Regions from separate parts of the Limosilactobacillus vaginalis genome, predicted to be linked through region 2. Evidence: riboswitches for the same ligand, from Rfam matches in the RefSeq annotation. Region 2 holds a riboswitch; each other region holds the start of a gene.
The links. Region 2 has a riboswitch for thiamine pyrophosphate ahead of thiM (hydroxyethylthiazole kinase). Riboswitches for the same ligand answer to the same signal wherever they lie in the genome.
Positions count from the first base shown of each region.

Region 1: it holds a riboswitch for thiamine pyrophosphate, as region 2 does, so the genes downstream of both, cytX (putative hydroxymethylpyrimidine transporter CytX) here and thiM (hydroxyethylthiazole kinase) in region 2, are expected to answer to the same signal.
Region 3: it holds a riboswitch for thiamine pyrophosphate, as region 2 does, so the genes downstream of both, N4627_RS08435 (ECF transporter S component) here and thiM (hydroxyethylthiazole kinase) in region 2, are expected to answer to the same signal.

Region 1 covers NZ_CP104399.1:778,932-789,657, reverse strand. Annotated here, with positions in the region: gene N4627_RS03880 (isoprenyl transferase) at 1-191, opposite strand, end outside; gene frr (ribosome recycling factor) at 347-907, opposite strand; gene pyrH (UMP kinase) at 911-1,633, opposite strand; gene tsf (translation elongation factor Ts) at 1,710-2,585, opposite strand; gene rpsB (30S ribosomal protein S2) at 2,698-3,486, opposite strand; gene N4627_RS03855 (GIY-YIG nuclease family protein) at 3,661-3,939, opposite strand; gene N4627_RS03850 (tRNA1(Val) (adenine(37)-N6)-methyltransferase) at 3,923-4,684, opposite strand; gene N4627_RS03845 (lysophospholipid acyltransferase family protein) at 4,773-5,411, shown strand; gene N4627_RS03840 (YneF family protein) at 5,460-5,684, opposite strand; gene N4627_RS03835 (DUF896 domain-containing protein) at 5,759-6,010, opposite strand; gene lexA (transcriptional repressor LexA) at 6,184-6,816, shown strand; gene cytX (putative hydroxymethylpyrimidine transporter CytX) at 6,863-8,035, opposite strand; TPP riboswitch at 8,116-8,224, opposite strand; gene N4627_RS03820 (hydroxymethylglutaryl-CoA synthase) at 8,240-9,400, opposite strand; gene N4627_RS03815 (ribonuclease H family protein) at 9,400-10,080, opposite strand; gene N4627_RS03810 (dipeptide epimerase) at 10,182-10,726, opposite strand, start outside.
Region 2 covers NZ_CP104399.1:922,222-932,947, reverse strand. Annotated here, with positions in the region: gene N4627_RS04560 (cupin domain-containing protein) at 100-516, opposite strand; gene N4627_RS04555 (flavodoxin family protein) at 631-1,107, opposite strand; gene N4627_RS04550 (LysR family transcriptional regulator) at 1,207-2,091, shown strand; gene N4627_RS04545 (patatin-like phospholipase family protein) at 2,155-3,009, shown strand; TPP riboswitch at 3,045-3,152, shown strand; gene thiM (hydroxyethylthiazole kinase) at 3,217-3,996, shown strand; gene thiD (bifunctional hydroxymethylpyrimidine kinase/phosphomethylpyrimidine kinase) at 4,018-4,839, shown strand; gene thiE (thiamine phosphate synthase) at 4,829-5,476, shown strand; gene N4627_RS04525 (lipoate--protein ligase) at 5,566-6,594, shown strand; gene N4627_RS04520 (hypothetical protein) at 6,601-6,951, shown strand; gene N4627_RS04515 (PAS domain-containing protein) at 7,029-7,514, opposite strand; gene N4627_RS04510 (alpha/beta hydrolase family protein) at 7,518-8,330, opposite strand; gene N4627_RS04505 (chloride channel protein) at 8,567-9,823, shown strand; gene N4627_RS04500 (hypothetical protein) at 9,895-10,203, shown strand; gene N4627_RS04495 (GNAT family N-acetyltransferase) at 10,270-10,726, opposite strand, start outside.
Region 3 covers NZ_CP104399.1:1,721,526-1,732,251, forward strand. Annotated here, with positions in the region: gene N4627_RS08410 (LTA synthase family protein) at 1-670, shown strand, start outside; gene N4627_RS08415 (D-alanyl-D-alanine carboxypeptidase family protein) at 950-2,185, opposite strand; gene N4627_RS08420 (L,D-transpeptidase) at 2,209-2,856, opposite strand; gene N4627_RS08425 (NAD(P)/FAD-dependent oxidoreductase) at 3,302-4,297, opposite strand; gene N4627_RS08430 (nucleoside hydrolase) at 4,419-5,375, shown strand; TPP riboswitch at 5,425-5,514, shown strand; gene N4627_RS08435 (ECF transporter S component) at 5,577-6,134, shown strand; gene N4627_RS08440 (ABC transporter ATP-binding protein) at 6,140-7,540, shown strand; gene N4627_RS08445 (energy-coupling factor transporter transmembrane component T family protein) at 7,524-8,180, shown strand; gene N4627_RS08450 (DUF4870 domain-containing protein) at 8,222-8,563, shown strand; gene N4627_RS08455 (cation:proton antiporter) at 8,598-10,568, shown strand; gene N4627_RS08460 (DUF1304 domain-containing protein) at 10,654-10,726, opposite strand, start outside.

The DNA.
Region 1 (10,726 bases), 140 kb from region 2:
CCTAATTTACTAGCAGCGATCGTCACATTCTTTACGGTCTGCATTCCCTGTTTATGACCTGCAACACGTGGTAAGTGGCGTTTTTGAGCCCAGCGACCGTTTCCATCCATAATAATCGCAATATGGTTAGGAATTCGGTTTGGATCTAACTTCGCATTACTAGTCGAGGATCCTTCTTTTTTGCCAAACAAAATAGTTCCTCCAGACAAATTTTATGTTTAAAGTAAAAACTACTTGTCAATTATAAATGTATTGAGGAGAAATGCCAACCCCAACCAAAAAAAGAGCGGGAATGAACTAGCTTTCTAGTTCGTTTTCCTACTCTTAGTTAGTAATTAAGACTAATCTAGCCCATTAATTCTTTTTCCTTATCGGCAGCGATATTTTCAAGGTTCTTGATCCCGTTATCGGTCTCAGTCTGAACTTTCTTTTCAAGATCATGAAATTCATCATCATTGAAATCACCGTCTTTGTTACCCTTCTTCAGGTCATCCATCGCTTCACGACGAACATTTCGAACAGCAACCTTAGCTTTTTCAAGTTCAGCCTTAACATCCTTAACAAGCTCTTTTCGCCGTTCTTCAGTTAATTGCGGAATTAGAATCCGAATTGCTGAACCGTCATTTTGTGGTGTTAAGCCAAGGTTAGCAGCATAGATTGCCTTTTCAATATTGTCTAATGAGCTTTCGTCATATGGAGTAACAAGTAATTGACGTGCCTCAGGAATTGTAATTGATGCCACCTGGTTAAGTGGTGTTGGAGCGCCGTAGTAATCTACTTTAACTCCATTAAGCAGACTCGCATTTGCTCGTCCTGCACGAATATCAGCTAAAGTCCGGCGTAATGCATCTCCGGACTTTGCCATTTTATCCTTCGCTTCATCTAAAATTTGTTTACCTGTAGCCATAGGTTAATCCCCCTCAATCGTGGTTCCAACTTCTTGTCCCTTAACAACCTTCATAATATTTCCGGGAGTGTTTAGGTTAAATACAACTAACGGAATATGGTTATCCATAGAAAGTGAACTTGCGGTGGTATCCATAACATGGAGGTTCTTTTCAATCAGATCCATGTGGGTTAGATGATCGAACTTAACAGCGTTAGCATCCTTGTTTGGATCAGCGTTGTAAACACCATCAACACCGTTCTTTCCCATTAAGATAGCATCTGCATTAATTTCAGCTGCTCGCAATGCAGCGGTAGTATCAGTTGAGAAGTATGGGCTTCCCGTACCGCCAGCAAAAATCACAATCCGATCCTTTTCAAGGTGACGAATAGCCTTCCGTCGAATATATGGTTCTGCAATTTGACGCATTTCGATAGAGGTTTGTACCCGTGTTGGAACATCAAGTGATTCCAGAGCATCTTGAAGAGATAGTGCGTTCATAATGGTTGCTAACATTCCAATGTAGTCAGCCTGGGCGCGTTCCATACCAAGTTCTGCCCCGGTAACACCACGCCACATGTTTCCGCCACCAACGACGATAGCAATTTGGACACCTAATTCATGAACTTCCTTTAATTCCTTGGCAACATCTTTAAGCACTGGTGGGTTAATACCGAACCCTTTTTCACCGGCAAGGGCTTCCCCACTAAGCTTTAAAATGACACGATTGTATTTAATGTCTGACATAAACCTGCCTCCTAATGGTAATATTTTCAAAAAAAGGCGCACTTCAAAGAGTACGCCCTTTTTTGCCGAACGTTGTTTAGTTCATTTGATCCTTAACTTCTTGAGCAAAGTCATCTTGCTTCTTTTCGATTCCTTCACCAACTTCGTAACGAATAAATGACTTCAACTTACCATTGTTAGCAGAAACAAATTCTGCAACAGTTTGGTCTGGGTTCTTAACAAAGTCTTGGTCGGCCAAGCAAATTTGTGAAAGGAACTTGTTTAAACGACCTTCAACGATCTTGTCAACGATCTTAGCAGGCTTACCTTCGTTTAAGGTTTCTTCCTTGAAGACTTCGCGTTCGTGATCGAGACGATCTTGAGATACATCATCACGAGTCATGAATTCAGGGTTGATAGCAGCAACGTGCATAGCAACATCCTTAGCTGCATCTTCATTGCCACCTTCAAGAACAACAAGAGCAGCAATTTGGCCACCTTGGTGAAGGTATGCACCAAAACTGTCGTTATCGTTCTTTTCAACAACTGCAAAACGACGAAGACTAATCTTTTCACCGGTCTTTTGAGTAGTGCTGATCAAGTCGTCATTTAAAGTACCGTTTTCGGTCTTCATGGCAAGCGCTTCTTCCACGTTTGCAGGCTTGTTTTCGCTGATCAACTTAGTAACCTTCTTTAGTAAGTCCTTGAATGGGTCACTTGCAGCAACAAAGTCAGTTTCTGAGTTTAATTCAACGATAGCAGCGGTATTACCACTAACAGCAATGTCAGCTAACCCTTCGGCAGCAACACGGTCACTCTTCTTAGCGGCCTTGGCAATACCCTTTTCACGTAAGTAGTCCATTGCCTTATCCATGTCACCATCACTAGCAACTAATGCCTTCTTGGCATCCATGATACCAGCACCAGATTTCTTACGTAATTCCATAACTTGAGCAGCTTTAATTTCAGCCATGATTAGATCTCTCCTTCGTTTAACTTTTTTAATAAAAAAGGCTATTTGGTACTCAGGCCACAATGGTCCGTACGCAAACAGCCCAAGTATTTAATACTTAATTATCGTTTAATTACTTGCCTTCAACGCTGTCCTTAAGGTTCTTTAATGAATCTTCAGAAACTTCTTCGTGTTCTTCTTCGGCAGCATCGTTAGCATCAGCTTGCTTGTTGTCATCTTGACCTTGCTTACCTTCGATAACAGCATCGGCCATCTTTGAAGTGATAAGACGAACGGCACGAATAGCATCATCGTTTGATGGAATTACGTAGTCGATGTCATCAGGGTCGGTGTTAGTATCAACCATAGCAACGATTGGAATGTGAAGCTTTTGAGCTTCCTTAACAGCAATTTGTTCCTTGTGTGGGTCCACGATGAACATTACATCAGGGATCTTTGGCATGTCTTCAATACCGCCTAAGAACCGTTCAAGCTTTTCACGTTGCTTAGTTAAAACAGCAACTTCCTTCTTTGGAAGAACATCAAAAGTGCCGTCTTCGGACATCTTCTTCAATTCCTTCAAACGAGCGATCCGTGATTGGATAGTCTTCCAGTTAGTCAAGGTACCACCTAACCAACGATGGTTAACGTAGTATTGACCTGCACGAGTAGCTTCTTCTTCAATTGAATCTTGAGCTTGCTTCTTAGTACCAACAAAAAGAACAACACCGCCGTCAGCAGCAACATCCTTCATGTAGTTGTAAGCAGTATCGATTAACTTAACAGTCTTTTGTAAGTCAATGATGTAGATACCGTTACGTTCAGTAAAGATGTATTCTTCCATCTTTGGGTTCCAACGGCGAGTTTGGTGACCGAAGTGAACACCTGCTTCAAGCAATTGCTTCATAGTAACAACAGACATAAAATATGTACCTCCAAAATGTTTTTTCCTCCCCAATAATCATCTGGCAGCCAAACTAAATTAGCACATTGGCCACCATCCTATTGGGTGTGAAATTGGCGTTTAACACCGAAATATAGTATACAAAAAAGCATCTCATCTGACAAGCATTTATCCTTAACTTAATGAATTAATTTAAATCTTAATTCCTCTTATATGGAGGTAGCGTTCCTTTTGTCGTCTGCTTTGGTGCTTAAAACGGTATTCAGCACTTAACGCCTTATGCTTTGTTGGGTATTCGCACCAATACATCAATCGGAGCGGGTGCCGTGATTTTACACGGGTATATTTAGCCCCCTTATAAGATTGATGAGTATTGAACCGCTTCTGTACGTTAGTGGTAAAGCCGCAATAAAGACTTTCATCAGCACAGTGAAGAACGTATATATAATAATGTTTACTTTTTGTCTCCATATAGTAATTGTTGCACCTCAGCCCCATATTCGCCATTGGCTTGGTTAACTACTAATGGTGGAACAATCCGAATTCCACCAGTTCCACCATCTTTAATTACTTCAATTAAGACGATATTAGCTTCCCGATCTGGCTTTGGGTGAATAAAGCGAATTCGCTTGGGTGCAAGTCGGTGGCTAGTTAATTCAGTCAAAATTTCCGCTAAGCGATCTGGCCTATGAACCAGGTATCCCCGACCATTCATTTTCAATAAACCACTCATCTTTTCAACAACCATTGTTAAGTTAGTTGTGATTTCGTGACGTGCAATCGCTAAAGCTCGATTAGGGTTCTTTTTGCTATGTTCGTTGTTAGGAAAATATGGCGGGTTGCACAAGACGATATCCGCAGAATCCTTAGGAATTTTATTGTAAATATCTTTAATGTCCATATTTAAGACATCATAGCGTTCCTCAAGATGGTTCAGCTTAATTGTTCGTTCTGCCATATTGGCAATTGGTTTCTGCAACTCGACCTCTGTAAAATGGCCACCAAGCTTATTATGAAGAAAAAGGCCAATAGCACCGTTACCAGCACAAAGATCAACAATTTTTGCCTGGCGCTTCTTATTAGGACGAACAAAGTCAGCTAGCAAGACCGCGTCAAGAGAAAAAGCAAAGCAATGGGGATTCTGGATAATTTGAACATCCTGACTATATAGTTGGTCAATTCGTTCGTCTGTCTTTAATAAATTCTCATCGTCCATTTATTATTCACCTCTTTTAGACTTGCAAGGAGTTACTTTTTTAGTCATAATAATGCCAGTTATTATACAGATTAGATTGGATGATTTTATGCTATATTCATTTCTTATTGCCATTGTTCAACCATTCTTAAACCTAATCAATGGCAAAGCAAAAATTTATAATAAAGAAAATATACCTGACGGCAATTATATCATTGTTGCTCCCCATCGGACATGGATGGATCCGGTTTTAATTGCTCTTGCGATCTACCCCAAAAAATTTAGCTTTATGGCAAAGAAAGAGTTATTTAAGAACCCAATTGCTGCTTACTTTTTAAAAAAGTTAAATGCCTTCCCGGTTGACCGCAAGCATCCTGGCCCTTCAGCAATAAAAAAGCCAGTGCAAATCTTACGAAAAACTGATCTATCAACAATTATTTTTCCATCAGGCTCTCGTTATTCCAGTAAATTAAAGGGCGGTGCAACATTAATTGCCAAATTAGCAAACGTTCCGCTAGTTCCTGCAGTGTATCAAGGGCCTCTCAAATTTAGCGAATTATTCAAACGGCATCCCCGTCACATTGCCTTTGGAAAGCCAATTTATATTGACCGGAAGAACAAACTCGACGAAGAAAGTCAAGCTAAATTAGAGAGTGAAATGCAGCAATCATTTGATGAGTTAGATCACCAAATCAATCCTAATTATAAATACATCATGCCGCCTAAACCAAAAGACGATGATTTCTAAAGAAAAAGAAACCGGAAATTAAATTTCCGGTTTCTTTTTTATTTAAGATTACTTATTTGCTTTTTTGGCTTGTGCCTTCATGGTTTGCATCATTTGATGTAACTTTCGACTAGATGGCTTTTGGCCCATTTGCAACATCATCGTCCGCAACATTTCTTCACTAATAGGTGGATTATTGCGGAGATAGTTTTCCATGTAACGACGAGCACCAAAGAAACCGCCAACTAAACCGATTAGTAAGGCGAGGATTACCAATGAAATTGTTAATGCCACAACTACTTTCCTCCTTTTTTAGTTACTGTTCAATAGTACACGAAAGTAGTCGAATTGAAAAGGGCTAAACAAGGTTAATCATCACGTAATCCCTTTTTCCGTTGAATTTCACGAACCTTCTCTGGAGTAACCTCTTTACCATTATCATCAAAGATTCGCATCATTTCGATATTACTCCGCATTGCTTCACGGAAGTTCTTAAGGTACTCTTTCCGTAGCTTTGCTCGTTCCTTAGTTTCGGCCTCTGTTAGTCCTTCTTCCTTATTTTTATGAGCGAGTTCGTTAATTCGCTTTAATAATTTTTCTTGGTCTGTAGATTCAGCCATAATTATCTCCTCACCTTTCAGATATCCTTAATTTAACTATTTATCTTGATCTTAGCTAACTTAATAACTATTTTCAAGATATGTACTAACTTCTCCGCGAACGTACGTTTGAAAGTTGACGATTACTATGATATTCTAGACTTAATAATAATCTAGCCAAATGAGGTGTCAAAATGGCAAAAGCAGCAAGTCAAAAACAAATTGCCGTATTAAGTTGCATTTATAAACACGTTAAGGATCACGGGTACCCACCAACAGTCCGTGAAATCTGCGGAATCGTTGGGCTTTCCTCAACCTCCACTGTTCATTCTCACCTAAACAATCTAATCAAGGAAGGCTACTTACAAAAGGATCCCTCCAAGCCACGGGCACTTGAGATTACTAAACAGGGATTAGATCTCCTGGGAATTGAACCAGAGCAAAAAGAGATCCCAATGATCGGTGTTGTTACCGCAGGGCAGCCTATTTTAGCGGTAGAAGACACTACAGATTATTTTCCTTTACCACCTTCAATTAAAGATGCCTCTGGATTATTCATGTTAAAAATTCACGGCACCAGTATGATCAAAGCCGGAATTCTTGATGGTGATGACGTAATCGTTCGTAAGCAATCAACCGCTAAAGATGGCGAGATTGTAATTGCAATGACAAGTGATAATGAAGCTACTTGCAAACGGTTCTATAAAGAACCAGAAAACCACCGCTTCCGGCTTCAACCTGAGAACGATGCGATGGCGCCCATTTATCTGGATAACGTTACTATCCTTGGTAAGGTTATTGGTCTATACCGTGACCACATTTTCTAAACTTCCCTTTAATTAGCAATGTTTCTTTATTGAGGGTAGGAATGAACTAATAATTTTGTTCATTCCTGCCTTTTTTGTGATCGACAATCCACACCAAAAAGATCACAATCAAAATATCAGGCAACGTATTTCCTACGGGAAGATCTACTAACATCAAGCAGCGGTATACTATAAAACCAACTAGCCATAAGGCAAAATGATTCCAACTAATCCAACGATCCTTATTGTTAAGGCGAAGAACAAATCGATCCATAATCTGAATCGCAATCATTGGAGTAAAGACTGAGCTAATAATGTAAAGAAAGTTACTAAAATTATCCATCGGCAAAACGATTGCGCCAAGGCTACCAATACTAGTTACAATAATCGCTGTTAAACGTGAAGACCACTTAACCTTTAATGTTTGTGCAGAGACTCCTGCAGAATAGGCATCCATAAACGTTGTAGTGACTGTTGACAGGAGGACAATAATCAGGCCACTAATCCCAACGCCAGCACTAACCATTATTTTAGCAATATCTGTCTGCCCGGTTAATAAGGTTGCGCCAAGGCCGACAATTGCCATCCAACAGCTAATGACACCATAAGTGATTGCACTAACTCCACTCGCTTGGATCGGGTTTTGGGCAGCCGAAGTATAATCAGAAATTAAGGGAAGCCAGGATAGGGGCATCGAAACGGCTAATTCTAATCCTTGTCCAAATGATAATGCCCCTAAATGATTATTTACATGTGGTTCAGCAAAGATTAAATAGCACAACCAAACCGTTAAAAGTAATAAAGCAGTTAAGGCAACGGTGTTCAGCCATTTTAAGCGACGAATCCCGATAATTAACCACACTATGATTAGGAAGCCAATCAATCCGCACCATAGTGGTCGGCCCAATTTCCAAAGACCATTAGCCGCTAGCGAACCATCATAAATCATGATTCCCGTCCAGCCAATCAATTGTAAAACATTTAGACTAGCAAAAAAGATTCCACCAAATTGGCCAAAACTGATTTTTACCGATTCCATCGCACTAATCCGCAACTGGCCACCGATTATTCCAGCAAGAAACAGCAACCCACAGCCAATCAAATGACCTAAGATAATGGCCACTATTCCCTTGGCCATCCCCAATGGTGCTAAGTAAGTTCCTGTCAGGATCTCCGCAATTGATATTCCCGCGCCGCACCAAATCATTCCGTTTTCTACTAGTGATGTCTTATGTTGCATCAGTTCCACCATCCTTTTATTGATTAGCGAAACTTGATCTTGATAAAGAAAAATCGACCAGGCACCTACCTGATCGATTTTAAAATTCTTAACCGAATTCCCTCCGTTGGCATTATCCAAATCAGGTCCCATGGGTCGAAGATCACATCTTCCTCTCAGCCTGTTATACAAGCTCCCCGTTTGTGTTAATTATATTGTAACACTTTATTTCTTTTCCTGATAAATCCGTTTGTGCTCCTTTTGACCCTTTAATATAAACAGTGCTGGATCTGATTGCCAATCTAATTCAACATCATCCTGGTTCATCCCCAGCTGTGAGTTGAACTGCTTCTCATATTCAGCAATTGAAACCTGATGACGATTTGCTAGATCATCCTTAACGTCACTCAAGTATTTTTCAAAGTGAGGCTGAAGAATCCCACTGTAGAATTCACCTTCTGCTCCGGAACCGTAACTAAAAAGACCAATCCGGTCCCCAGGATTAACCTGACCATTTTGCAACAATGACATTACTCCAAGGTAAAGTGAACCAGTATAGAGGTTTCCTACCTCACGACAGTACTTTTGACTTGCGGTCAGCTGCTCACGCATTTTGTCAGCAACCGGTGATTGATTGTCCTTGAGAAGCACCTCCAATGCCTTCTTCCCCATCTTGGTAAATGGCAAATGGAAAGTTAAGGCAGCAAAATCATCTAATTGGCGTCCGGTCATTTGTTGATAGCGTTGCCAGCATTGGAGGAAAAAGTCAACGTAAACATTAGTCGAGTATTTGCCATCCACATTTGCTTCGGTTGCGTAAAGTGGCCGCCAAAAATCCATAACATCCTTTGTATATGAAACCGTAGTATCCTCAAGAGTCAAGATGTGAGGGTCAGCAGAAATCAACATTGCGATTGCCCCAGCCCCTTGGGTAACCTCACCAGGTGTTTTCAACCCATAACGAGCAATATCAGCTGCAATTACTAAGACTGTCGACTGAGCATTCATCGCAACTAATCCCTTAGCAAACTGAATCCCTGCCGTTGCCGAATAACAGGCTTCCTTTAGTTCAACTGCACGGGTAAAATCATCCAGTCCCAAAAGATGTTTGATATAAATGGCACTTGCTTTAGAATTATCAATCCCTGATTCAGTAGCAACAATCACAGTGGAAAGATGTTTTTTGTCATCTTTGGATAAAAGCTTCTTGGCAGCTGCTGCTCCTAAAGTAACAATATCTTGAGTTGGTGGAACAACTGCCTGCCGATCCTGACCAATTCCAATCGTGTACTTATCAGGCTCATCCCCCCGTTCACGAGCTAACTCGCGTAAATCAATATACTCGTCAGTAGTTGCAAATGCCATCTTATCAATTCCAATTTTCATTATTCTTCCCCCATTTGATCCATTGTTTGGTTTAATAAGTGATCAACAATAACATTGCCTTGGTTGTTTGCATGTCCCTTAGTCCATTGAAAATGTAGCTGCTTAAACTGTGGTAGTAATTGAATAACCTCTTGCCACAACTCTTGATTAGCCACTGGTGAACCACTACTAGTCTGCCAACCACGACGGGCCCAGCCATTAAGCCAGCCTTTCATGATCGGGTCTAGGACATAGTGTGAGTCAAGAACTGCAATAATTGGGTCCTCTTGTTTTCGGTTCTTTACTAAAATCTGGAGAGCATTCCGGAGCGCCATCAATTCCATCCGATTGTTTGTCGCACCAAACTCGCCACCAGTCTTGGTAAATTGCTGACCGCCCTTACTAATCAGCAGCGCCCAAGCTGCCTTATCGGTCTGCTTAACGTGTTGTCCCGGCTTATTGCCATGATTGCGTGAACCACCATCTGTATACAGGTAAATAATGTCTGGATCGTTCAGCCCGCCAGCATGATCTTTTGTTTGTCTTTTATTATCTCCAGCAAGCCACTCTTTAGCCAATGACTCGTTGGAAAAGCTTTTATACACTGCACCCGGATAACCATTAATTTCTTGCTGACATTCCGGCCAGCTAAGATAAATTCCTGGGTGCCGTCCTTTTCTAACTGCGTATATTTTACTCATATTTAACCTCAAAAAAGTAATACATTAATTATAACGAATTTAGTCGTAATGTGGAAAATGAAAAATCCCAGCATCATAAAATAATGCTAGGAAATTTCAAATCAAGCATGCCATAAATGGATCCCAACCCGCTTAAGGTCGCCCAAATCGAGATCATTCTTAATCATATAAACTGAGTCAAGATCAATAAAGCGAACATTAGCGTGAGCGTTAGCAAAGGCTGCCGCAGCGGCAATACTTTCAGGAGCCTCAATCATACTACCAACCATGCACAGAATCCCTGCACTTTCACACAACTGGTTAATCTTAGTTGCTTCGTAGATTCCCCCACACTTCATTAACTTAATGTTAACATAATCTGCTGCTCCATCTTTAATTACCCGTAAGGCATCCGCTGGTGTAAATACACTTTCATCCAGCATTAACGGGATGGTTGATTGCTGACGGAGCAAGGCTAAATCACGTAACTGATTTGCTGGAAGCGGCTGCTCAATAAAATCAAGGTTTAAATTTGCGTCAGCCAGCATTTTGAAAGCTAGCAAGGCTTGCTTATAACTCCACCCTTGATTAACATCAAGACGTAATGCAACGTCCGATCCGACAGCTTGAGCGATTTGCTTAACACTCTCCACATCCTCGTCAATGG
Region 2 (10,726 bases):
ATATGGGCTAGCAAAAATGAGAAAAACAATCTCTAGTTCTGTTAGCCCATGTTTTTATTGCGAATTATAATTTCAAACTTAAATTTATATTAATATTCCCTAGTCAGCCAGTTGCTCATAGTAGCTGTCATCGACCTTTTCCAACCACTCACTAGTGCCCTTGGTAATCGCAATGTGGGAGAACCAGGAGTCCTTAGTGGCGCCATGCCAGTGCTTAACGCCTTCGTGAATTGCAACCACGTCACCGGGATGCAACTTCCGAGCGGACTTACCTTCTTCTTGGTACCAGCCTTCCCCGGCAGTTACCAGGAGAATCTGGAAACCATCATGGTGGATGTGCCAGTCGTTCCGGCAGCCGGGTTCAAAGTTAACGTTGGAGACATTGATATCGATATTATCATCAGGAGAAACCAAGCCATTGAGATAGCTTGTTCCAATAAAGTATTTCGCGAAAGCAACATTTTTGTCACCAAAGCCAAACATATCATTTTTTACAGTTTCTTCATTCTTCGTCATAAAAACGTCCTCCTTAATAAGTCAAAATTCAATTTCTTGGTTACTCTTAGCTTATAAGAAAAGTATCGCTATGTATAATACTTATTATAGGTGACTAATCATTCAAAAATCGAATTATAATTTTCGAAGCCATGACGCTAACGAACTTGGACTGTATTTAGGGGTTGTATGAGTTAAAACGTGATAGCCATCAGCAATCTTTAACTTACCAGCATGAGCAACAAAATTAGCTTGATAATTGCCCGTATCACTCCAACCGGTACTAAATGGAACCACCTTCCCCTGATAATCCCTTATCATTCTCAAAAGGCCAACAATCGGTGAGGACACCTTACCATCCCAAACTGGTCCGCCAACTAGAATCGTATCGTAGTAGTGCAGTTCTGGTAACTCAGTGATAATCTGCGGAAGCCGACCATTCTGGTTATCAGATTTAAAGATTCTATCTATTTCTTCCATATCGTCAGGAAAATATCCTTGGGAAACTTGAAGGCGAAGAATATCGGCTCCTGTTTGCCGGTGAATCGCACTAGCCAGCTTAGCAGTATTGCCAAACTGTGAATAGTAAAGAATTAAGACATTTCGTACCATGTTTATCTTCCTTTCCGGAAAACTAATCAATTTACGTTATTCAGATTTTAGCTTAAAATAGTACTATCTATTCACTATCTGAATCGAGGAATCCCCATTATGGATACAAGAGTAATTAAATACTTCTTAACTGTAGCACAAACTAATAATATTACCCATGCAGCACAACAACTTCACATTACCCAGCCAACCCTGTCGCGACAAATGATTGATCTTGAAAAAGAACTCGGGGTCACTTTATTTGACCGAAAGCAGCGACGAATGGCTCTAACTAGTGAAGGAGTTCTTTTTCAACAGCGTGCCAGCACGATTCTTTCGTTACTTGACCAAACAAAGCAGGAACTTCAAAATACCGCGGAAGAATTAACTGGTGTTCTTAACATTGGCTGTGTTGTCTCAAGGGTCTCCAAATTTGTAATGCAGATCGTTAGCAGCTTTCAGAAAAAGTACCCGAACGTTAGCTTTAACCTTTACGATGGCAATGGCGACCTGCTCCGTCAACGGTTGGATTCGGGTTTAGAGGACTTTGCTGTGTTAATCGAGCCGGTTGAAGCAGCTAAGTATAACTTTATTGAGTTACCGGTTCATGAACAATGGGGATTAATCGTTAAAAGCGCTGACCCATTAGCAAAAAAGCAAGCAATTACTAAGAGTGATCTCTACAAAATACCACTAATCGCCCCTACCCGGAATATTGTCCGTGATGAAATCAGTGATGTATTAAAATTAGACCAAACAAAGCTGAATATCATGGCAACAAATAACCTGCCAAGCAACGCCTACGAACTGCTAAAAGCCGGTAACTATTATATGTTGGGAATTGAAGGAATTGTTAACTCATTCCACGATCCTGAATTAACGTTTATCCCCTTCTCACCGCACAAAGAGACTGGTCACGTTCTTGCATGGCGAAAAAACACGGTCGTTACTCCCGTAATGGAAAAGTTTCTTCAAGAATTTGCTGATCTAACAGAAAAATTTTGAAAGATTGAATTTATAAAATAAACGACTTACAATAAATTATCATTATCCTAAGGAGTGAAATCAATGCTATATAACGCAGCACTAGTTCTTGAAGGTGGCGCTTTTCGGGGACAGTATACCGCTGGTGTCTGTGACACGTTCCTCGCTAACCACATTGAGTTTAGCAGTGTCATTGGAGTTTCCGCGGGTTCGCTGAACGGTGTTAATTTTGTGGCTAAACAGTACGGTCGAGCAGCTAATATTAATATTGATCACCGTCATGACCGAGATTACATTTCCATGACCCGGCTCTTCAAACGTCAAGTAATCAACATGAACTACTTGTTTGAAGATCATGGACTTTCATGGCAAAACTTCGATGAACGAGCCTATATAAGATCTGCTTCACACTTCACTGCCGTCGCAACTAAACTCCAAGACGGTAAAAAAGCACTCTTTACAGACTTAACGGGGGAAAAGTTAAAACAAGTTTTGATCGCTTCTTGTTCAATGCCGTTTATGATGGATCCAGCACCCACTCCTGATGGGCTTTGCCTGGATGGTGGAATTGCGGATTCAATTCCCTTTGATGTTGCTCAAGAACAAGGCTATGATAAAATTATCGTTGTCCGGACGCGTGATATTAGTTACCGAAAGAAGCCATCAAGTCGACCAGTTTGTCAGTTATATCGCCGTTATTTTAAGGATTATCCCCAGTTTGCTGAAGCAGGGATCCTTCGTCCAGAGGTTTATAACCAACAAGTAGCACAAATTGAACACCTCAGAAGGACAGGCCAAATCTTTAATATTGCACCTCAACATCCCATCAAGGTTGGTCGAGTTGAAAGTAACGTTAAAAAGATCCGTAAATTATACGAAACCGGTCAACAAGAAGCCCGGCAACTATTGCCAAGCTTGATTGACTATCTTAATGCTTAAAACCGCTTTCTATGTTATTATAATAGTATGTTAATAAACAGCATTAGGGGTGTCTGTTTGCCAGACTGAGATGTATTAAGATATATGGACCCTTGAGAACCTGTTAAGCTAGTACTTGCGAAGGAAAATGCTAACTCAATATTTAAAAACTAGAGCTGTTAGTTAACTATAAAAACTAGCAGCTCATTTTTTCTAGGAAGTGAGATTTTGACCAAGTTACAACTAGAATTACTAGAGCGAGTTCGTCAGCAAAACCCGGTTGTTCTAACAATCCCTAACATGGTAACGCCAGACAAGGTAGCTGATGGACTGAGTACGATTGGTGCTTCACCCATTATGTCCCTAGCACCACAAGAAGCAGCAGAAATGGTGAAATTAGCTGATGCAATTACGATTAATCTAGGAACCATTCACGAAGAACAGGCTAACGAGATTACAACGATCCTCAAAAATAACCAAGATCAAAAGCCAATGGTGCTTGATCCGGTTGCGATCGGTGCTAGTCATTACCGGTTAGCTTTTGCAAAACAATTATTACAAGATCACCACTTTACTGTTATTCGAGGAAACGCTGGTGAAATTGCTGCTTTAGCGAATGTTAACTGGCATTCACGAGGAATTGACGGTGGAAGCGGACAAGCTGATCTTCACGAGATCGCTAAAGTAGTTGCTCATCAATATCATTGTATTGTCGCCCTTACTGGTAAATCAGATATTGTAACGGATGGCAATAATACTTTTGTTAATCTGCTTTCTACTAGTTATTTCGTAACTAATGTGGGAAGCGGTGATGTTCTTTCTAGTGTTATTGCTGCTTATCTCGGTGTCAGCAAGGATTATTATGCAGCTGCCTGCACAGCAACTAAAGTTTTTACTGCCACGGGAGTCAAGGCGGCTAGAGAGTCAACCGGCTTTGGTCAATGGCAAACCAAATTCCGGGATGAACTAGCAACAATTAATTCCAGCGAAGTTCTTTCAGTATTGTAATAAATAAAGGAGTTAATAATAATGACGAATGATTTTCCTCAAGCTCTAACGATTGCTGGTACTGATTCTGGCGGTGGTGCCGGAATCTCTGCTGATTTTAAAACAATACAAATGCGTGGTGTCTTTGCCACAATGGTTGTTGTTGCGGTAACAGCTCAAAATACCCTTGGCGTTCAGGATGCCCTAGCAATGCCACCAAAATTAATTGATGAACAGTTTTCCTCCCTAGCTGCTGATTTTAAGATCCGGGCTTGCAAAACGGGAATGTTAGCTGATCCTCTCCGCGTTAAAACCGTTGTCAACAACCTCAAGCGATATGATTTTGGTCCATTAACGGTAGATCCCGTGATGATTGCTAAAGGTGGTGCTAAACTTTTAAGTGATGATGCAATTAGTGTGGTTCGTGAACAACTATTACCACTTGCTGATTTGATCACACCTAACCTTCCAGAAGCTGAAGAATTAGCTCAAATGCAGATCACAACAGAAGCTGAAATGGAAGCTGCCGGACAACGTCTTCAATCGATGGGAGCCAAGAACGTTCTGGTTAAGGGTGGTCATTTTTCAAGTGATGATGAAGCAAACGACTTTGTATTATTAGCTGATGGTCACTCATTTTGGATGACTGCCAAGCGGAAGCAAACTCGGAATACTCATGGTACTGGTGATACTATTTCTTCTTGTATCACTGCTGAACTCGCTAAGGGCAAATCAATGGAAGACGCCCTCAAAATTGGAAAGGCCTATGTTGAAGCTACGATTAAGCAAGGCATTAATGTTGGTCACGGTCATGGCCCGCTAAACCATTGGGCAAAAATAAGGAGCGATAATAATGAACTTTAATCCAAAAATGTTACAAATATACCTTGTCGGCGGAACTCAAGATACCCACCACGATTCCTACGAATTCCTCGCTAAAGTAGAAGAAGCAATGCAAGCTGGAATTACCGCATTTCAATATCGAGAAAAAGACAGTTCAACCATGACTGCTGATGCACAACTAGTTATGGCAAGGCGCCTAGTCGAAATGGGAAACCGCTACTCAATCCCTGTTTTGATTGATGATGATGTTCAAATGGCATTGCGTGTCGGTGCTGATGGTGTTCATGTTGGTCAGGATGATGAAAAGATTGAGCAGGTAATTAAAGAAGCAGCCGACAAGTTAATTATTGGCTATTCATGCAACACGGCTGCTGAAGTTGAAAAAGCAAATCAATTATCTGCCATTGACTACCTCGGTTGTGGTCCGGTCTTTGAAACCACGTCAAAGGTCGATGCGGATCCTGTCTTGGGCCTCACTAAACTTAAAGAACTAAATAAATTGAGTACCCATCCCCTAGTTGCAATTGGCGGCCTTTCTTTAGAGAACATTCCAGAAGTTTTAAAAACTGGTGTAGCTGGTTTATCAATGATCTCCCTCGTTTTGAATAGTAAAAACATTACGGAAACCATCGAAAAAATTAAGACATTGGTAAAGTAATTAGTATTTTATCGTAAAATTAACGACTATTAATTAAGACTAGTAGCGCCTATAATGAAAGCGTAACCATTTAAAAGAAGGTGTTTGCAATGTTTTTCATCGATACCAGCAGAAACGGCAAACCAGTTCATGATGCTCTGGTAAACCAATCATTAGACAACTATCTAATTAATGATCTGAGGCTAAAGGGTCATGGCTTAATTTGTTATATTAACCAGCCATCCGTCATTATTGGCGTTAACCAAAACGCTTATGCCGAAATTGACTTACCCTATCTCAAAGAGCACCAAATCGAATTAGTTCGTCGGTCAAGTGGTGGCGGTGCCGTTTACCATGATTTTGGCAATTTAGTATTCGAAAATATTGTTGTTGGCGATACTAGTAAATTCGGTGACTTTCACGCAATTGGCGATCCGATTGTTGACGCTTTGCATGATCTCGGTATTAGTTCAGCTGAAGTCAGTGGTCGGAATGATATGACAATTGATGGCAAAAAATTTTCAGGAATGGCGATCGTTAAGGGCGACAATTCGTATGCTGCTGGTGGGACCGTAATGTTTGACCTTAATATGCAGAATGCTAATGAAGTACTTACCCCAGAACAAGATAAATTAGCTTCTAAGGGCGTTAAATCAGTGAATGCTCGAGTTACTAACATCAAGCCCTACCTGCCTGAGAAGTACCAGCATTGGACAACCGAAGACTTTAAGGAATACTTGCTTTGTCACATGTTTGGGGTCGATTCGATGGATCAGGTAGAAACCTACCACCTTACTGATCACGATTGGTCAATTATTGACTCTCGACTAGATAAGCAATACCGAACTGACTTATGGAATTACGGTCATAATCCTGGATTTGATAACTATGTTTCTAAACATTTCCCAATTGGGACAGTTTCTTTTAATTTTAATGAAAGCAATGGTGTTATTACTGCCATTAAAATTTATGGCGATTTCTTTACGACCGGAGACCCGGCTATTATTGAACATAATTTAAACGGAACTAAGTTAGATTCTTCGTCCTTAATTTCATCGCTAAAACAATCCAACCTTGAAGCTAACCTTGGTCAAATTTCACCCGAGGAACTAGCAGACTTAATTCTGAGTAGGAAGTGAGTTAAAATGTTACAACAATTTTTTGCCTGGATAAAGTCCTTGTTTAGCAAATCATCACCTATTCACCATGAAGATAATGGCTTATGGTGGCAACAAACTGGTACCATTGTTAAAGTTGGCTTAAGTACAGAGATAATCAAGGAGCTTGCTACCATTACCTTTTTAGATACGCCGCGAATTGGCGAAAAAGTTACTACTGACTCACAGCTGGTTGACATCGAAGGCGGTAAAGCAGTCGAAACGTTCAAATCGCCAGTTAACGGGATCATTAGCCGAATTGCAAGTAATTATCAAAGCGATCCTGCTAGTCTTACTGGAAAAGCAAACCCCACCCTATTAGAAATTAAAATCAAATAATAACTCGTAGCTCAAAAAGGGTGTAATAGAAGCAGAAATTTCATTCTGCCTTTATTACACCCTTCTATATTAATGCTTTATTTATTTTCATTAATTGACGCTGATGAAACACCATCAACGACTTGTCCTTCTACGACCCCGTGCTCGAAGACATGTTGCTCACAAAGCTGACAGATATGTTCAACATTTTCTGTCACTTGTAATGCTCCTAAATAATGACCATTAGGCTTACGGATCGCATAATAGCGAATTAAAGTTCGTTGGCCATCCATTATCTGAGGTGACTCAACCATATCCTTTTCCTCTGTCTTCAACATTTTTAAGACCTGCTTAACCATTGGGATAACTCGTTGGGGATGACAACCAAGAACATTATGACTAAGGCGCTGATGAAGACGCTGATCATCACGCCAGCTATTTGGCGAATACCAAACATACTCATCGTCCGCATTAATATAATCTAATTCATATGGCATTGTCCGAAATAAGGCATCAACCTCAGCTAAAGTTAATTTACCACTGAAAAAATTAATCGTGGCATCATCCATAAATGGTAAATTCATCTTTTAACGCTCCCATTCATCATTATTTTGGTTTAATTTTTGAACTGCAGTAATCAGTCGTTGACAAATTTGTGCTCGCCTGTTTTGCCAAAAATCATTCTCTAGTAGTAAATTTTGCTGTTTATCAAATTGATAGCCACCCCACATATGCTGGTTAATTGGGCTAGTCATCATCGAATCAATCACCCGGAGTAATCCAATCGTATGTTCCATATCGATATACCCTAATGCAACCACATCAAGCGGATCAATATAGTTAAATATTTGACAGCGAAGAAGGGTTGTTGTTTGCCGTTGCTTGGCATCTAGTAACCAGTAAAGATTAGGCCCTTCATAAAGATACGCTGCACTAATCCGCTCAGGGTAATGACAGTTAGCTAAAGCAAATTGTGCATTGATTGAGCCTAACGAGTGTCCATAAAGGAAGAAGGTCATTTGCGGGTAACTAGCTAATAAATGATTAAATTCTTTGCTTGCCGTCCATAACTCCTGAGGAACATCAGGAACCTGGTTAATAATTGCGTTACCAATTGGGAGGTTAACCCGAAGCCACTCGTTAGTCCACGTTGTCGGATCACCTTTCCGAACGCCAGATGATCCACGAAAGAGAACTATTATTTGAGGATAAGCGGCTGAACGAATTACTGTCGCCCGAAATCCATCGGCCGTCCAAATCACCTTGATCACTTCACCAATTAACTGGCCATCTGGCAACAAAACATCTTCTCCCAAGTGCCAGTCATGATATTCAAGCTGAGCTAACTGGACCCGCTGCCAATCAGTTAGTGACTGCTTCCTACTAACTAAATGCGTCATCTCGCCACCTACTTACCTAACTGCGCACAAATTCCCTGGATGGTTACCACAGCGAGGGCAACAATAATTAACATAATTGCATCCTTTTTAGTCGGTTGTTTGTCCATTTCAGCTCACCTAGATCTACCTTTTTCTTTTATCATACACCTAAATTACTTGATTCTCTTGAGAGACTTTATTTCTGCTTTCTGGTGTTATAAACTAACGAGGTATAAATATTCATGGGAGAGAGAAGAATGAAGTCGATTTCAAAAAATGTTCCTTTAGTCATTGCTACGGTTGTACTTGGGGTGATCGTGGGGACTAGTTCTTTACTATTAAGTATTCTTCTTGATTTATCAGAAAAATACTTTCTTAACTTTGAAGAGAGCAATCGGATCCCGGTTGATATTTTTGTTGGTCCAGGGCACCGATTTATCTCCGTTTTTGTTGGTTCTGCGATTGCTGCAATCGTCTGGTACTATCTTCAAAAGAATTACCGCCCAGTCGGTATCAGTAAAGCAATTACTGGTAAAACAATGCCGTTAGTCAAAACACTAATTCATGTTGTTACACAGATCTTTTACGTGGGAACGGGAAATTCCATTGGTCGTGAATTAGCACCACGGGAAGCCGGTGCCGCAATTGCTCAGAAATGGGAACGACACTTTGCTAATAACCGTTACTTAAAGCTTGACCCAGAAGACCAAAAAATGCTAATTGCGTGTGCTGCCGGTGCTGGTTTCTCGGGGGTATATATTGCGCCAATCACAGGTGCGGTTTTTGCTATTGAGTTACTTTACAAGAAAGTTAACGCTCGAGTAGTCGCTGTTAGTTTAACAATGTCCGTAATCGCAACTTTAATTGGATCAATTGTTAAGGGATATAAGCCCTATTACTTGGTTGGCTCCAAAAATTTTCCTTCACTACGGATCCTTCCAATCGTAATCATCCTGGCACCACTTCTTGGAATTATAGGTGCTTACTTCAAGCTGGGAGTTAAAAAGGCAAGTGCTCACCGAGCGGTTACCAAAAACGTCCTCTACCAGCTACCGTTAATGGGGATCATCACCGGGATTGTGGCTGCTTTCTACCCGCAAATAATGGGAAATGGTCGTGGGTTAGCTCAATTGGCGATGAGCACCACTACTATCAATAAAAACGTTATTTTAGCCCTTCTTTTCGGTTTCATTGCTAAAGCAGTGGTAACCCTCCTTAGCATCAAGAGCGGGGCTTATGGTGGGATCCTGACACCTTCAATTTCACTTGGTGCTGTTATCGGTGTTTTCTTGGGGATGCTCTATGTCCAAATTATGCCAGGAGTAACAATTACCCAGTGTGCTGTACTTGGAGCGGCCTATTTTCTAACTGCTTCTCAACAAGCACCTCTCATGGCGATGTTCATGTTATTTGAAGTCTGTCATTTGAACTTTACAGCCTTTATCCCCCTTGCCCTAGGAGTTGCATTATCGATTGCTGTCTCGCGGTGGGTTAATGCAAGACTCGCAAAGTAGTATGATGTTTGCTTATTAACTATGAAACAGCTAAACTTAACCTTGCATCATGCTTAAAGGAGTTTAAAAACATGGCACATATTTACCTAATGACGTTGATCATTATTTTTATGATTGAGAGTTTCTTTGAAGTTAAATGGTTTGCCCAAATTCGTGATATTTTTCAACGTTCAGGAAGGATTACCCCAACCAAACGGGTTCAACGAGTAATTAAGATTGAAACCCAGTGGGGTTGGTTTTCATGGATCCTGTTAATCCTCCTCTTCGTTCTTCCTGAGGTATATACATTTCTCTTAATCTGCATTATTACTCTAATTGAAACCATTATTGTTTACGAACTATATAACGCTCGAAATTACGCTCAACAAATTAATAAATAAAATGAAGGAGACTAGTGAGAATTTTTTTATTCTCTTACTAGTCTCCTTTGATTTTTAATCTGAATATTAGCCAGCTAACGCGTGAGTCTTTGTTAACAACTCATAAACGTAAGAAAGTTCTTCAGGACGGTATGCTCCTGGCATCGTTCCTACCTTTTGGAAGCCGTTCTTTTCGGCAATGTGTTGCATTACCAAATTATTTTCGTTCGTACTAAGGCGAATTGATTCCACATCAGGACGATGTTTTTCTAAGTAGTCAATCACGCTAATGAATAGCTTTGATGCGTATCCTTTTCCTGCATGACTTGAGTGAATTGCTACCCGATGAATAGTAACATAGTTCGTCGTATTAATTAGCCATTCACCATTAATATGATCATAAACATGATCTGGTGAATTGACGATTGCAACTGCCCCGACAGTCATCCCATCATCAGATTTGACGAGATATGAGTAGCCATTATCAATATCTTCCTGAATGTGCTGAGCGTTTGGATAGTCGCCCTGCCATTGATCAACACCA
Region 3 (10,726 bases), 800 kb from region 2:
AAACAAGGCTTTAGCAACTGCCCTTGATCGTAACCCAGATGACTGGACAGACTTTGATAATACTCAACTTCAACGAGTACCATTAATGTTTGTCATTCCTGGTTCTGGCGGCCACGGAGGAATTTATCACCAATATGGTGGCGAAGTTGATGTTCTACCGACCCTGCTTCACCTTCTTGGAATTAGCACCAAGCGGTATATCCAGTTTGGTACCGACCTCTTCTCTAGTCAGCACAGTCAGGTCGTTGCCTTCCGTAATCATGATTTTGTGACCCCACGTTTCTCCAGCATTAGCGGAACAATTTACGATAATAAGACTGGTAAAATTGCTAAATTAACTGCAAAGCAAAAGAAACAGCTAAAGAAGAATCATAAACTTGTTAATACCGAATTATCACTTTCCGATTCCTTAAACGAAAAGAACCTTCTTCGTTTCTACCATCCAAAGGGCTTCAAGAAAGTTAACCCTGCGGACTACAATTATTCCAATGGTTTGAAGCGTGAGAAACAAATCGAAAAGGAATTAGGAGATAAGTCAACCAGCATCTTCTCAAAGAACGGTGATCGTTCAACCGTTGATGATTACTCAACCGACGCTCCTGAACAAAATCACTCCTCAACCGATTCTAACCGAATCAAAATTACTAACCCGGATGGGAATAACAAGTAGAGTGTGAGTCGTGACGAATTAGCAACTGAGCACTAGAAAATCCCGGACGATGATTGTTTACAATCAAGTCCGGGATAACTAGGCGGAAGTTGCGGTCACGACGAACGCATTTCGACTCAGTTAAAGTAGAACATTATCTCTAGCAAGTCGAGTACGTTTCTCCTCTGCCACAAAATTCCAAAAACACCGAACTGCAATTTTAATTGTAGTTCGGTATTTTTTGCTTTGTTATGTAGTTAAGCATTTACTGTATCATAGCCAAAACGACTCACACTCTATTTAATTCCAAATTCTCTGCCAAAGGTTTCCGCGGTTGATTGTTTCGGTACTTTGTAGTGGGATAGTGAGCGGCTTATTATCGACGGTTCTGATGTCAGAGCCGGTAACTGCGATGGTTCCGAGTCGTTCACCCTTCTTAACTGGTGCGTTCAACCTTGCTTTATGGTTAGTTAAGTGCTTGTAATAACGAGGCTGAATAGTGTACTGAGCAGTCTTTTGCATCTGCCATACTGTAATCGAATGAGGTCCAACAGTTAGCATCCGTTTAGCACCATTAGAAACCCGCTTTTGCGACTGCTTTTTATTCAGTGTTAGCACTTGTTGGTGGGCATTTTGAATAAAGTACTGGTACAACTTCTGCGTTTGCGTAAACCGAGCATCCTTATCCTTACCGGTAGCATGAAACACAACAGTGATCAGTCGATGACCCTGGTAAATCCCCGTACTAGCGAAGCAAGCTCCGGCAGCATCAGAAGTTCCAGTCTTCAAACCATCAATCTGCACACCGTCAACGGTATATTTGCCACCTGAAAGCGTTTTATTAAGATTTTCAACTTCCTTTGTCTTCCCCTTGGCAATCGTAAATTGAGCTTTGGGCTGACTTGTAACTTTTAGAACACTTGGGTAATGTTTAACCAAGTACCGTGACATCAAAGCAACGTCACGTGCAGTCATCGAGTTTTCAGCATTGTTACTGATTCCCGCTTGCTTCAGTCCTTTCAGGTCACCATTCTTCAACCCAACCGGATTAACAATCGTGGCATCGGTAATTCCTATCTGTCGAGCCTTCTTTTGCATTTTCTCGTTAAACTGTTTGATGGTGCTCCCATCGGCAGTTGCTAATGCTAAGGCCGCCCCATCAGCAGATTTAATCAAAGTTGCATTGAAAAGCTCTCGCACCGTGTATGATTGTCCAGCTTGTAACCCAATTGCAGAATAGTTTGAATCATTAGAAACCTCAGCGATCTTTTTACTGATCTTTACTTTGGTATTCCATGAAAGCTGGTGATGATTAATTTCATCTTCAATCACGCTTACCGTTAACAGCTTACTAATTGAAGCAATCGGTAGCTTTTCCTCACTATTTTGCTGATAAATAATCTGTCCCGTATCAGCATCGATCATAATTGCCGATCGACTATCGATCATTTGGGCAGCGGATGCTGTTTGCGGTCTTGCAACCACACAACAAATCATCAGTAACAATGTCGAAAGAAAAGCGATAACCTTTTTCATTTTTATTCTCCAATTAGCTGCATTTAACCAACTATTTCAACTTTTGTGCCCACCGGCAAATTCTCTTCCATCCACTTTGCATCTGCCACTGATAACCGAATACAGCCATGCGAGCCCGTGGATTTTCCTAATTTAGCAGCTTCTTTTTTATTGTATGATCCGTCCGCATTGGTTGGAACACTGTGGAACAAGTATTCTCCATGATTTAACCAGGAAGTATAGTAATTAGCTCCTTCTTTTAATCGCGCATTGTAAAAACTATTTCCCCGTTCCTGTTGAACATAAAAAGTACCCGTTGGTGTCATACTCTTCATTTTACCTGTTTTAGGATCTTTCTTATAAATCCCACCGGTTGAATACATTGTGTAGATCACATGATTACCATCATATAAATAGGTGCGGTTAGTCTTTAAATTGACCTTGATCCACAAGTGCTTAACCTTACTCAGATCAGGGTATGCCTTTGTTTCAGAAGACTTTCGCCAATCAATTGGTGTCCGCATCTGGCTGCTAGAACTAGATGATGATTGCTTTTGAGCGACTGTTTTTGTAACAGTAGTGGCCGCCGTGCTCCCCTGATCGTTCGCACTAGTCTTTAAGCTTGAATGAACACCAAAAATAGCAATTATTAGGCAGAATAACGCATAAATAACGTATCTACTTCTTTTCATTAATTTTACCTTACCCCTTTTAATTCAACTACCAATAAAATCATTTCTATTATATTATAGACTATTAGATAATCAATCGTATTTTAAATGAATAATAAGAGGTAACAGAATGCGTCAAAATTTGAAGATCAGCTACCTTACCGCAATTTTCTTTTTTATTGTTGCGGTGATTTGTGCTAACTTAATGTAATTGGAGATCAGCTCTATGCAAAGTATCAGTAACCTTTTTAACAATCTTTGGACATATATTCTCACCCATAAATGGTCAAAAGATATTCTGCGAGGAAACATCCTCTTTATTTCTCTCATAATCATCTATGATCTTTGCCATTTTCAATTAGCAATCATCACATGGGGGATTTTCTTTAAATTTTGGATTATTCTCAACATCTGTTACCTTTTTAAATTATTTCTTGATCTATTTTAATGTTCTTAAAATTAGTAGTTACTTTCTAATCTTCATTGATGAACTGTGAGTTGCTAGCCGTTTAGTCGGGTAAAGTTTCTTAGCAAGGGCCGTGATTGCGGTCGGAGCTTCACCAAAAGCAGTCGCAATTAACGCTGTCTTTCCAGGATAGGTAATCCCATCCCCAATTGCATAAACATTTTCAATATTTGTTTGCATCGTTGAATCAACCTTAATCAGGTTTCGCTCAGCAGCTAAATTAAGCGACCATTGATCAAGTGCCGCATTATTTGACGTAAAACCATAGTTAACCACAATCCGATCAACGTTCAAGTTTGTCATTTCATCACTACGCATCTTCTTTAACTTCAACGTGACGGATTGATCGTCTTCCACCTGAAGTTCCTTTGGTAAGAACGGTGTAACCAAGTTCACGCTTGATTGCTTTAAAAGTGAAACAGAATGTTCCATCCCGCGGAACTGATCTCGACGGTGAACTAGCGAGACCTGCTTAGCTATGGGCTCAAGCATTAATGCAATATCAATGGCTGAATTACCGCCACCCAAAACCGCTACTCGTTTGTCAGCAAAGTCATCACGGTGAGTAACAAAGTAGTGAAGCTGGTTGCCCTCAACCTCATCTACTCCATCAAGAGCCAATTTTCGGGGCTTAAATGCGCCATTTCCTAAGGCAATCACAATTGCCCGGGAATGAGAAACTCGGCCAGCACTCTTAACTGTAAATGTCCCGTCTGCTTCCTTTACAACATCCTCAACGGTCTCATTTGTAAACTGGTCAACCGGAGCTACCGCAAGTTGCTTTTGCAGCTGACTTACTAATTCGTGTCCCGTTACTCCTGGAAGTCCTGCAACGTCCCAGATTTGTTTTTCCGGATAAAGAGCATTAACTTGGCCGCCAAGTTGGGGCAAGCTTTCGATCAATTGGGCGTTTAATTCATGGAGTCCACAATAAAAGGCTGCAAACATTCCTGCAGGTCCGCCACCAATAATTGTAATGTCATACATTTTTGCCATTCGCCATGGCTCCTCTCTATTCTTTTTTCTTATTGTAATTGATTTTTGCTGAAATTAAAATTGCGGGGCCAGCATCATTTAGCTATCATTAACATAAACTAGCTAACTGGAGGAAAATATCATGGCCACTAAAAAAATGATCCTGGATCTAGATACAGGGGTCGATGATGCGTTAGCTCTTGCGTATGCAATTGCTGACCCCAACATTGACTTAATCGGAGTTGTTGCTTCTTACGGTAATAACTTATTAGATCAAACCGCTAAGAACTCATTACAGCTGCTTGAATTACTCGGCCAAGACATCCCCGTTTTCAAGGGACTTAGCCACTCAAGCACTACTGATCATTTTACAGTCATGCAGGTCAGCAAGGAGATTCACGGAAATAACGGAATCGGTGATATTTCACTTCCTGAACCGCGTCACCAAGTTCAAACTAAAGACGGTGTTGATTTTATCATTGAAGCGGCTCATCAGTACAGTAAAGACCTCATTGTCGTTCCGACTGGTCCATTGACAAACCTTGCTGCTGCACTACATCGGGATCCGCAGATCAGTCGCTTAATCGGTAATGTTACTCTAATGGGCGGGGCGTTGACAGTCGAAGGAAATGTTAGTGAAGTTGCTGAGGCCAATATTAATCAAGACGCTGAAGCTGCTAACGAGGTCTTTACCAGTCAATTACCAATCACAATGGTTGGCCTTGACGTTACTTTGCGGACACTCCTCACAAAAAAAGAAACTCAGCAGTGGCGTAATTTGGGAACACCGGCTGGAATTGCCTATGCTGAACTCACTGATTTCTACATTGATGCCTACTATCGGTTAGGGATCGATAAGCATGGCTGTGCAATTCATGATCCGCTGGCAGTCGGCGTGGCAATTGACCCATCATTTGTAACCACCCTTGCTCTGCCAATGAAAGTTATTACTAGCGAACATAATTATGCCCGGACAATCGGTGATAAGATGCGGTTAAATGAACCCCATCCAAATGTTAAGGTTGCAATTAACGTTAACCAAGAACGATTCGTTCCCGTCTTTATGAACCACCTGACTAATCTTTTAGCCAATCACTAAATTAACTGTCGAAGAATCTGTTTTTGTTGTATGATAGTAACAAAAGAAAATCATTTGTCTGGGGTGCCACTTGGCTGAGATTAGACCCATTGAACCTGTCTAGATAATACTAGCGAAGGAAGCGCGTTTTTAATCAACCAATTAAGGGACCATGACATTTTTTGTCACGGTTCTTTTTCTTTCCCCAAGAAAGGAATCATTATGTTTCATCAATTTCACTTAAAAGATATTATTCTCTTAGCAATCATCGGAATCGTTTTTGGAGTAATCTACTTAGCAACTGGCCTGCTTTATAACGGTTTAACAATTGCCTTGACTCCCTTTGGCTATGGACCAATGGCTAACGATATTACATTAGGGATTTGGTGTATGGCTGGCCCGTTAGCTGGTTTTATGCTCCGCCTTCCCGGTGCCTCATTTCTCGGTGAATTTCTCAGTGCCGTAGTGGAAATGCTCCTCGGTGATCAATGGGGCGTAACCACCCTGCTCTCGGGTCTGGTTCAAGGAATCGGGACCGAACTTGGTTTTACCTTAACGCTTTATAAAATATACAATTGGGTAACATTACTTCTCTCCGCAACAACTACCACGATTCTGACATTTGCCTGGGATTGGTTCCGGAATGGTTACAGCCATTTCCCATTTTCAATGTTAATTGTGATGTTAATTGTTCGCTGGCTATCAATGTTTTTCTTCACCGGTGTCCTCGTTAAACTCATCGTTAACCTGTTAAACAGAAGTCACGTTCTTTCGAGGTAGAATGAATGGAATCAATAGCTATTCAACATCTGACATTCTCATATAAAGGTGACCAGCCGATCCTTAACGACGTCTCCCTTGAGTTGCCACTTCATACTTCAATCATCTTCAGCGGACCCGTTGGCAGTGGAAAAACTACCCTGTTAAAGTTGATCGCTGGCCTACTTCCAAAATACGGTGGCAACTGTTTAGGGAAAGTCATCATTCCCCATGGGCAACGGATTGGGATGCTCTTTCAAGATCCAGCAATGCAATTCACAATGGATACCCCACAACATGAATTAGAATTTACCCTAGAGAATCTTCAAATTCCTCACGAAGAAATTAACAAGCAGGCAAGGGATGCCCTGGCCTTTGTTGGTTTAGAAAAGCTTTCCCAGCAAAAACTAACTACCCTTTCCGGTGGTCAATTACAGCGGGTTGCGTTGGCAATTACAATTGCAATGAAAGCAGAGATCATTTTACTCGATGAACCTTTTTCAAGTATTGATGAAGCTAACCGGCTGTTTCTCCTTCAAAAACTAACCCAGCTTCAAAATGAAAATGGCACAACAATCATTATCAGCGAGCACGATCTCCATAATTACCAAAATTTTAGCCAGCTTGTTGTTCAGTTCCACGACTCTAAAGCCACACTTCTTTCACCGCAAAATAGCTTGACACTGTTAGAAAATGCTAACCACCAGCATAGTAGCAAGCTGATCACCAAAATTCCCCCGCTAACTGCTAATATCGTTATGAAGTTAAAAGACTATGCTATAAGTCGTAATCAAACTTCCCTTATTAAGCCCACCAGCTTAAATATTATTCAAAACAAAGTTACCTTACTAACTGGTGCTAGCGGTGCGGGAAAATCAACTCTTCTTAAATCGATTGCTAAGTTAACTCCCTACCAAGGAGAAATAACGTATAAGGATCAAAACATTCAAAAAATATTCCCCGGGAAATATTATTCTAAAGTCGGTTTAATCTTCCAAGAAACCAATCAACAATTCCTAAACGTTACTGTCGGTGAAGAACTAATGTTAAGCATCAAAAATGGTCATAACCCATTTTTAACCTCCAAAACAGCAAAGGAACTTTTAGCAATGGTCGGTCTGCCTGATATTAGTCAAAGAATTATTTATTCACTGAGTGGCGGCCAGCGAAAACTTATTCAAAACCTTGTCATGCTAATAATGGGACAGGAAATTTTGCTAATGGACGAGCCATTTGCAGGCCTTGACCATAAATCATTGCAGAAGTTACTGACCCTTATTGAACAGAGCAAGCAACACTTTCCACAAACCTTGCTAATTGTGAGTCACCAATTAGATCACTTAGCTAGCGTGGTTGATTATCACCTTAGTCTTACTAATCAGCAGCTTTCATATCAAGGAGGGCCACAAAATGAATCCCAGCATTAAACTTCTCCTCCTTCTCCTTATTTCACTCGAGATTAGCTTTACAAATCAGCTCTATGTAAACCTAATCCTTATCGTCTGTCTTTTGGTCGTTCTCCTCTGTCACCACCTAACATGGCGTCGCTTTATATGGCTAATGCTAATCCCCGTAATCCCTGGGCTTGCGGTTCTCATCACTATTGGCGGATATGGTCCAGGACATAGTTGGCTTACTGGATGGAGTATGGTAAGTCGCTTTTACGTTTATGTTTTTGCTGGCGGAGTAATGACTTTCACAACCTCAACACTTACCCTAGCGCGATCATTAGAACAGAACTGTCATCTTCCCAGTAAGTTCGCCTATGGTACCTTAGCAGCGTTAAATATTTTGCCACGAATTAAACGAACCGTTATTTCAATTAGGGTTGCCGGAAGAATGCGCGGAATTAATCTTCATTGGTGGTCGCCAATTCTTTACTTCAAAGCAATTCTTTCAGCCATTAGGTGGTCGGATCAACTAGCTCAGGCAATGGAGACTCACGGTTTTCGTGAAGGGCAGCCACGGACTTTCGCTGTCCGAATTCCTATTTCTTGGTCTGATTGGGCAATCCTAATAACTAGCATCATTATTCTCCAGGTTCTGCTAATTGCACTCCCGCAATAGATCAGGCATAATGAAGAAAAATGATTGGAGATTTTTTCACTATGAATAACGATATTAGTTTATCCAAACGAATCATTGGGGCCCTTTCGTACCTCAGTATTCTTTTTCTTCCAGTAATTTTTCCACTAATTGTCTGGATTGTTGCCGGAAGCGATAATCCTTGGGTTAAACGCCAGGCTAAGTTAGCCTTTTGGACGCAAATTTTCCCACTACTATACATTATCTTCTGCTTCCTATTTATTAGCGTAGCAGCTTGGCATTCAATGATTGCTAATCTGGGCGCATTCAGCGGGATCCTACTAACTTTTGCCCTGTTAATTGCGTTAATCCTCTATATTTATAATATTGCAATGGCAGTGAAGGTTCTTCTGGGTCGTGAATAGTTTAGCAGTCTTTTAGAAGGAGTTGAGTAAGTAAATGAACATTATTTTTACAATCTTTCTATTACTGGCTGCCGTCGTTATCGCTAATATTATTCACCTAATTTATCCGAAAATTCCGTTATCAATCTACCAGATTGTGGCCGGGATTCTAATGGCATCCCTGCCAACCACTGCCACTGATTTTACAATGCATCCGGAATTATTCATGATGGCGGTTATTGCCCCATTGATGTTTAATGATGGTCAAAATCAGTCATTCAGGGTTTTATCAAAAAACGTTAAAAATATCCTGTCGCTAAGTGTCGGTTTTGCGCTTGTTGCGGTAATTATTATCGGTGCTACCCTTCATTTAGCCTTTCCCAAGCTATTTACTCTGCCCCTCGCCTTTATGCTAGCGGCAATTATTACACCAACCGATGCCGTTGCTGTAAAATCGTTAACTACTAACGTAATGATGCCTGAAAATGTCAATACGACTTTGGAAGTTGAATCCCTCTTTAACGATGCTTCAGGAATCGTACTGTTAGACCTCGCACTTGCCGCTTTTACCTCTGGAACCTTTTCACTTGCCCACGGAATTTGGTATTTCTCTTACGTATTCTTCGGTGGGATCATCTTCGGGGCAATCCTAGGCAACCTTCTGATTACTCTTCGAATGAAATTGATGAGTCAACACGTTGATATTGGTTCAATTGTGATCCCAATTAACGTTATGACTCCGGTTGTTATTTACTGGCTAGCTGAAGAATGCCATTTTTCCGGGATCTTAGCGGTTGTCTCCGCGGGGGTTGTTCATAGTATCCTCTATGATCGGTTACGCCTAACCTCCGCCAAAGTTCAAATGGCAACAAAGACAATTTGGACAATCATTAGTGACGCCCTCAATGGAATTGTCTTTGTTCTTTTAGGGCTCTTAATCCCCCAAGTAATTGGACGAACTTCACCAGCTAACCTCTTAAAACTAATTAGTCTCTCGGTAATGCTTTTCTTAATAATGTTAATTCTTCGGTATGCTTGGGCTCGCTGGCGATTAGTTAACCTGCATTCACCAAAGGAAGAACTTAACCGTGATAGTTGGTTACTTGCTTTGGGAGGCGTTCACGGGACCATCACGCTTTCTTTAGCCTTCTCCCTGCCGATTATTGTTAGCGGTCATCAATTTGCCTTCCGGAATTCAATTATCCTCATCTCGGCATTGGTAATCCTAACTAGTATTATCGTCGGGGCAATTGCCTTTCCAATAATGCTTCCACGAAAAGCTAATGACTACAGTGCAACGGAATTTCATGATGCCCTCGTCAAAACAGTTCAATATGCAATCAATGAACTAAAGTCAAATACCGAGGATCGGGCTGAAAAAGCGATCATCATGGATCAGTTAAGCAGTCAAATGACCCAATATTACCGGATTAATTCGGTTGTTTTTGAGAAAATTGCCCGGAAATCTCACCAACTAGAATTGGAAATTATTGAGCAACTTGCTGAAGAGGAAAAGATCTCTGAAAAGCAAGCTGAATGGTATTCACGAATTGTCGCCCGTTCAATTTATAATACCGGGAACCACACTTTTATGTCCTTTGTCTCGACTGTTATTCACCGAATCAAATGGCGAATTATCCGGCACCGTAACGGTAAAGTTCAAGCCCAACACCGTCGTCAGCTTGAACAACACCAGCTTCATCCCGACCAATTCTTATCATTTAAGGCTGTCTTTAACCTTCTTAATCAAGAGGTTAATAAATTCCTTGATACAATTCAAACGCCAAAGAACGTCAATGAAATTACAATGATTCGCCGTGCTTATCTTCAGCGAGCCCACTTCTTTAACCGTGATTCACAAGTTGACGCTGACAGGATGAATGCTCTCTTTGTTGAAGCATTTCAGTTTGAGCACTCATATGTTCAGCAGTGCCTTGCTGATGGCAAGTTTTCTCAATCACTTGCTAATGCGCTCAATGAACAAATTTCAACCGATGAACTTGTAATGGTTCAGTCAATGGAATAAAAATGAAGCTGGAAATCAAGCTTTTTAAGAGTCCGTTCGTAACTAGACACTAGGGCTCTGCTTGATTCCCAGCTTCTTCAGTTATTTAAAGCGATAAAATCAGCCCAATTACTGCTGGAATAAATTGGAATAGCCAAATTTTCTTTGTAGCGGTTAAG